2 regions of the Paenibacillus sp. J22R232 genome follow, and region 1 is predicted to be linked to the other one. Evidence: riboswitches for the same ligand, from Rfam matches in the RefSeq annotation. Region 1 holds a riboswitch; the other holds the start of a gene.
The links. Region 1 has a riboswitch for cyclic di-GMP ahead of AC0YN3_RS11625 (pyridoxal phosphate-dependent decarboxylase family protein). Riboswitches for the same ligand answer to the same signal wherever they lie in the genome.

Region 1 (3,479 bases):
ACAGCAAGCACCAGCAGGAGAAGTCGGCCATTGCGGCGCTTGCGCTCACTTGCATCGAGGAGAATGATATCATCGCGCTTGATGCGGGAAGCACGACGCTTGAGATGGCCAAGAGGCTCCCGAATATGCCCGTAACCGTGCTGACGAACGACCTGCTTATTATCCGCGAGCTGACCTTGAAGGATCAGGTGCGATTGGTCATTCCCGGCGGCTACCGCCATAACAATCTGCTGATTGGGGCAGAGTCCCAGGAATGGATTAAAAGGCTGAATGTCCATAAGCTGTTTCTTTCGACGACAGGCATTCATATGGAATATGGCTTGACGATATTCACAGAGGAATTGTCTAAGCTGAAGAAGCTGTACATGGACAATGCGAAGACTGTTTATTGCCTGGCTGACCATAGCAAATTCGATAAAGGCGCCTTGATTACATTTGCTGGCCTGGACGAGATTGATTGCATCATCACAGATGAGGGGATCTCGCCCGAGGTGGCAGCCAAATATGAGGCTCTTCAGATCCAAATGATGAAGGCACAGCTTCCAGAGAGCGTAAAGCGTGCAAAAGGGAGGACATGAACCGATGGGTTTGTTTGATTTGAGCGGAAAAACGGCAGTCGTGACGGGAGCGGGACGCGGCCTCGGAGCAGCTATCGCACTTGGATTAGCGGAGGCAGGCGCTGACGTAGCGCTTGTTACGAACAGCACCCCTGCCGACAAAGCGGCGGAAGCGATTAGAGCTTTGGGACGGAGAGCGATTACGATTCAGGCGGATATTTCTGACCGTTCCAAGCTTGCCGGCATTATTGAGCGGACAGTGGACGAGCTGGGCAGAATCGATATCCTAGTAAATAATGCAGGCATTATTCGCCGGACGCCTGCTGCGGATCACAGCTACGAGGATTGGCAGGCAGTACTCGACGTCAATTTAAATTCGGTATTTGTTTTATCGCAGCTGGCAGGGGAAAAAATGATCGAGCAGGGCTCCGGCAAAATCATTAATATCGCTTCGATGCTGTCCTATCAAGGCGGCATTAACGTGCCTGGCTATACGTCAAGCAAGCATGCGGTAGCAGGGCTAACGAAGGCGCTGGCGAGCGAATGGGCAAGCAAGGGCTTGCAGGTTAACGCCATCGCCCCAGGCTACATGAGCACGGATAATACCGAAGCGTTACGCGAAGACCCGGTTCGCAGCGCTCAAATCCTGCAGCGTATCCCGGCAGGACGCTGGGGCACCTCCGAGGATTTAATCGGACCTGCTGTGTTTCTGGCATCGGCGGCATCCGATTATATGAACGGCCATATTCTCGCCGTGGATGGCGGATGGCTGGTAAGATAAGCTAGGCGCGTTTAAACAAAAGGCTCTCCCTGTGCGGCTATGGCCGTGTGGGTGAGAGCCTTTTATTATGCGGACAAGCGACTTTCGAGACCTGGGGCAGTTTCATGCGCTGCAACGGCTTACGCTGCGTTGCCTGCCGCACCTGCTACGACGTATGCAGGCAAAGCTGCTGTCTTTGCTGCAGCACCTGACGATTCAGCAGCCCGAATAGAAAACGAACGGAAGAGGCAATTCGAAGGGTTCCGTCATGCAGCAGCATCAACCAATCAAAGCTAACTCATACGTGCTAGAGAGGAAGGGATATAACTCTTCTTTTTTATGCGTTTTAATATGTGCATACATATGTTTTTTTTGAAAATAAATAGACTGATCCGACTAATAATAAGCCAAAAAGCCGTATATTATCATATCAATTGTGACAAAAAGATAAATTCTTGGCGAATTGTCTATTACTTTAGACTTATATATATAAATACGTATTGATCTTAGAAATGCGAAATAGTAGAATGTTCCTAGTAGCTGTAAATGATTACTAATTAAAGTACAAATTTCTCCAAATCTCATACGGGCAAACCCATCGAAAGATGGTGGCGCAAAGCTATAGGGACTACTTCTTAAAAAGAAATGTCAGCCAGTTGCGAAGCATTAAGCAAAGGCATACCTATGAAAAATTATAGGTATGCCTTTTTTTATTCAGAGAGATAAATTCAAATAGTGGAGAGAGGTCATAACGTTATGCATAATCAATCAGATATTCGCCGTTTATTTCCAAGTGATGATGGAAACGCAGCTCAACGGAATCAAATGTTGGAATTAATGGGGCAGATCGTTAGCGGCGTCGATGAGCTAAAAGATCCCGATTCGGTTTTTTTGAAGGGGAATAAAGATAGAGGACCGTTATTTTATAAGGAGCTGGCGGATGTTAGCCGAATTCCGCATAGCGGAAGTCCTCTGGAAGAGGTTAACAAAGAGCTTCTTTCCTTGCTTCATGCTCATCCCTATCATACCAAATATTTTCTAACCAACATTTTGCCTATGGCGAGTACACCGGGCATACTTGGCATGCTTGCGGCATTTATGGTGAATGGCAATAATTTATGGGATGTGTATGGGCCGGCAGGCGCAGAAGCCGAAGTTAAGGTTGTTGCAATGATGTCGGATCTTGTCGGATATCGAACGGCAGAAAGCGGAGGATACACAACCTGGGGCGGCCAGGGCGCTATATTTACTGGCCTCAGGCTTGCAATCAATAAAGCAAGCTCATCCGCCGCCAAGTCCGGAGTGCCCCAGAATTTATACGCTTTCTGCTCGGAGGCAGCGCATTACAGCCTTTATAAGGCGATGGAAGCAACGGGGCTCGGAAGCGATCATTTAGTCAAAATCCGTACGCACGAAGACAGCTCGATGGACATTGACGATTTGAAAGCAAAAATGGAACAGGTCATTGCGAATGGCGGCATTCCGATATATGTCGTTGCCACGACGGGCACGACAGATGCAATGGGCATTGATAGCCTTGATGACGTGCATAGAATGACAGAACGCTTAGCACAGGAGCATCGGATAAATCGGCCTCACATTCATGCCGACTCGGCTCTGGGCGGATTTTTCGCATTCTTCAACAACTATGATTTCGCTAATAATCCGTTGAGCATTGAGGGAGATGCGCTTGCGGCACTCCAAACCATTCAAGCCAAAATGAAACATTTGAACAAAGCGGATTCGCTTTGCTTCGATTTTCAGAAGCTCGGGCAAACGCCTTATTCAACGAGCTTGTTTTTAGTGAAAAATGCTACTGATTTAAAGCTTCTGGATTTGGATCCAGACGAGACACCTTATGTTGGACACCGAGGATATGGGCAATATCACACGAGCTACACGCTAGAATGCTCAAGAATGGGAAGCTCCATCAGCATATACAGCGCTTTGTTGGCGTTTGGCATTGAAGGCTATCAAAAGCTGCTGGCTCAGTTCGTTGAAGTAAATGTCGCTTTCCGAAAAGCGCTGAAGCTGGAAATACCGGAAGCGATTATTGTAAATCCGCATAATCCGGGCATCATCACTTTGTTCCGGTTGTATTCGGATGGGCTGAACGGATATCCAAAGGAATATGCCGGTGCTTGCAGCTACGAGGAAGTAGA
Region 2 (3,479 bases), 150 kb from region 1:
CGGCATTGTTCTTGGCGTCTTCTCTAGAAAATTCATCAAAGAAGCGAAGCAGCTTGGCAACCAAACCTCGCAGCTGTCCCAAAGCTATCTTGCAGGAATAACCGATCAATTAAACGGAATGAAGGATATTAAAAGCAACACGCTTGAAGCTTCGCGCCTAAACTGGCTATCCGCTCTGACAAAAGGCATGATGCAGGAACAAATATCTTATGTACGGCTTAGAATGAACTCCCAGCTCGTTTATAAATTAACCTCTGCGCTGCTCATTTCTTGTTTTATATTGGTATCGTTCAAGCTATTCCAAACGCAAAGCATGGAGCTCTTGACCATTACCGTCATTTTCGCACGCTTATGGCCGCGTTTCACCAGTATTCAATCTACCCTGGAGCAGCTTTCTTCCATGATCCCTGCTTGCAAGGCGCTGATACTGCTTCAGCAAGAATGCAGTCATTCAGCGGAACAGTTCGATTTAAACCAGGATAAACATGCAGCATTACGGATTGCGCATGGAATTGAATGCCGTAATGTCAGCTTCCGATACAACCAAGACGAGTACGCCTGTACGCTGCATAACATCAACCTGTTCGTACCCTCCAACCAGATGACGGCCATTGCAGGCCCATCAGGAGCTGGCAAGAGCACGCTCATTGATCTCATTATGGGATTAATGCAGCCTGAGGCCGGCCAAATATTAGTAGACGGCATTCCGATCGACAGCAAGCAATTAGCTGCATTCCGCCAGTCCATAAGCTACGTAGCGCAAGACCCCTTCTTATTTAACGCGAGCATTCGGGAAAACTTTTATATGGTGAAGCCTGACGCAACGGACGATGAGATGTGGGAGGCGCTGCAATTCGCATCCTCTTCCGAATTTGTTCTCAAGCTTCCCGAAGGGCTTGATACGGTTATTGGAGATCGAGGCATCCGGCTCTCAGGCGGAGAGCGCCAGCGCATCGTTATTGCGCGAGCCATTATACGCAAGCCGTCTATTCTTATATTGGATGAGGCCACCAGTGCGCTTGATACGGAAAACGAGAAAAAAATTCAAGAAGCTATCGAGCGCTTAAAAGGCAAGATGACGATCATCGTGGTTGCCCATCGGTTATCGACGATTAGACAAGCGGATCAAGTGATCGTCATTGATCAAGGAGCGGTAGTGGAGCAGGGCGAATACCACCAGCTAGCCGCCGATTCAAGCAGTTTATTCGGCAGCCTGCTGCACAATCAATCGGTGGCCAGCGCCTAGCTATTTATCCGATGCAACGAAGAAGAAACGCCTGATGGCGTCCTTTCAATAGGCGCCTAAATATACTCTCCTATATTTCAAGCATAGCAAAAGGGCTTACCCGTCGGTAAGCCCTTTGCTATGCTTGATGAACGTCCAAAAAATTATTTCATAATATTCCTATGTTAATATCCAATATCATACATAAGTGGCGGCTAAAAAGCTTTCGCTATCCTTAATAATTCGTTATAATAAGGTCTAGTCTACAACGATGTAATGACGGAGGAGTTAGTTATGATCGGAGAACGCATAAAAGCGCTGCGCAAAAGAAATGGCTTGTCATTGACTGAGCTTTCACAAAGAGCCGGTGTTGCGAAATCTTACCTAAGCTCCATTGAACGCGGCCTTCAACAAAACCCTTCCATTCAATTTCTCGAAAAAGTAGGAGCGGTACTTAAGGTTCCCGTAGAAGAATTTCTCAACAGTGACCAGTCTGAGCAAAAGTCAGAGAACCTTGATCTCGAATGGGCCGATCTCGTAAGAGAAGCGATGGCATCCGGCGTAAGCAAGGATCAATTCAAAGAATTTCTTGAATTCAATAAATGGAAGATCAAACGCGAGTAAGCCATTTCTTCTTTACACTGCCGTATCTTGAATGTCGTCCTTGCTGCTTTCCTTCAGAACGAGGATCGCTTTCTGAACATCTTCCCGGCTGTACCCTAAAGCACGTGCCTTCATAATTAAAGCTACCCATTCCGTATCTAAGTCATGATTATGATCTGATTTAACTAGTGCCATTATCACATATCCCCCATTCGAATTGGGGCGGTTGCACCACTGACTCCATGCGTTTAAGGTGCCCAGATACTAAACGCATTTCAACGTCTCCCTATGCTTGTCATTCACTTATAGATGTATTATAGATCATCATATTCGCGTATGCTGTCGCTTCATGTCCGACAAAATTGATAGATATTTACAACTTTTGTCGAAAGTTATTAAGGTTTGTTAAATGAAATGGCATCTGTTAGATTCAAAAATCAGCTTAATCGGATTGTTTTTGTACGCTGCTTATTATTGCGCTGCGCTTATGTAATCTAGCGATTTCCCCATTGATCCATCCTGCTCGTTCTCGTCGTAACCGTTCGGATTCATATACTGCCACCGCCAAGAGTCTGCGCACATCTCGTCAATTCCCATGGTTGCTTCCCATTCCAGCTCCTTATTTGCTTTCCATGTATCCGCATAGCAGATAGCAATATCTCCAGCTCTTCGTGCAATAAACGTATACGGAATATCTCGACCAGATACCTTCTCGAATGCGGCGATCATCTCAAGCACGCTATAGCCGCGTCCCGTTCCGAGGTTGAAAATATCCACCCCCGATTTCCGCATAATCTTCTCCACGGCCTTCAAATGCCCTTTAGCAAGATCCACGACATGGATATAGTCTCTAATTCCTGTTCCATCAAGCGTCGGATAGTCACTGCCGAATACGCTAACCTGCTTCCGTTTACCTACCGCAACCTGAGCGATATATGGCAATAAGTTGTTCGGCACGCCATTTGGATTCTCACCGATTCTACCGCTTTTATGCGCGCCAATCGGATTGAAGTACCTTAGTATCGATATTCCCCATTGCTCATTCGATTCAGCCAGGTCTTGAAGAATTTGCTCAAGCATCAGCTTCGTCCATCCATATGGATTAGTTGCGCCAAGCGGGAAGCTCTCCGAGATAGGTACCTGTTCCGGAAGCCCATAAACGGTAGCCGATGAGCTGAATACGAGCTTGTGGACTGCATGTTTTTTCATTACTTCGCATAATACGATCGTGCTTGTAAGATTAGTATGGTAATAGGAGAGCGGCAAGCGAACCGATTCACCCACCGCTTTCAGGCCAGCGAAATGAATGACAGCTTCTATCTCATGTTTAGCGAATACCGTATCCAGCCCATTCCGGTCAAGCAAATCCAGTTCATAAAATGTAAATGCCTTGTTCGTAATTTCAGCAACTCGGTCCAATGAGGTTCGGCTGCTGTTACACAAATTATCGACAATGACAACCTCATATCCCGCTTCCAAAAGCTCCACGCAGGTATGGCTTCCAATATAACCAGCCCCGCCAGTTACTAAAATGGCCATTTCATTAACCCCTCTCCGGTTATTCATTATAAAATACTTAAATATTCTTTATTAAGAACATTATATCAAAAATATACCCTGCAGCGTAGATCCTCTCCAGGGATATTTTATC

Region 2: it holds a riboswitch for cyclic di-GMP, as region 1 does, so the genes downstream of both, AC0YN3_RS12240 (protein sinI) here and AC0YN3_RS11625 (pyridoxal phosphate-dependent decarboxylase family protein) in region 1, are expected to answer to the same signal.

What each region holds. Positions count from the first base shown of each region.
Region 1 is NZ_JBWDNK010000003.1:129,443-132,921, forward strand. It holds gene AC0YN3_RS11615 (DeoR/GlpR family DNA-binding transcription regulator) at 1-578, shown strand, start outside; gene kduD (2-dehydro-3-deoxy-D-gluconate 5-dehydrogenase KduD) at 583-1,338, shown strand; cyclic di-GMP riboswitch class I at 1,896-1,981, shown strand; gene AC0YN3_RS11625 (pyridoxal phosphate-dependent decarboxylase family protein) at 2,074-3,479, shown strand, end outside.
Region 2 is NZ_JBWDNK010000003.1:279,491-282,969, reverse strand. It holds gene AC0YN3_RS12250 (ABC transporter ATP-binding protein) at 1-1,246, shown strand, start outside; gene AC0YN3_RS12245 (helix-turn-helix domain-containing protein) at 1,520-1,849, shown strand; gene AC0YN3_RS12240 (protein sinI) at 1,862-2,023, opposite strand; cyclic di-GMP riboswitch class II at 2,040-2,123, opposite strand; gene galE (UDP-glucose 4-epimerase GalE) at 2,300-3,367, opposite strand.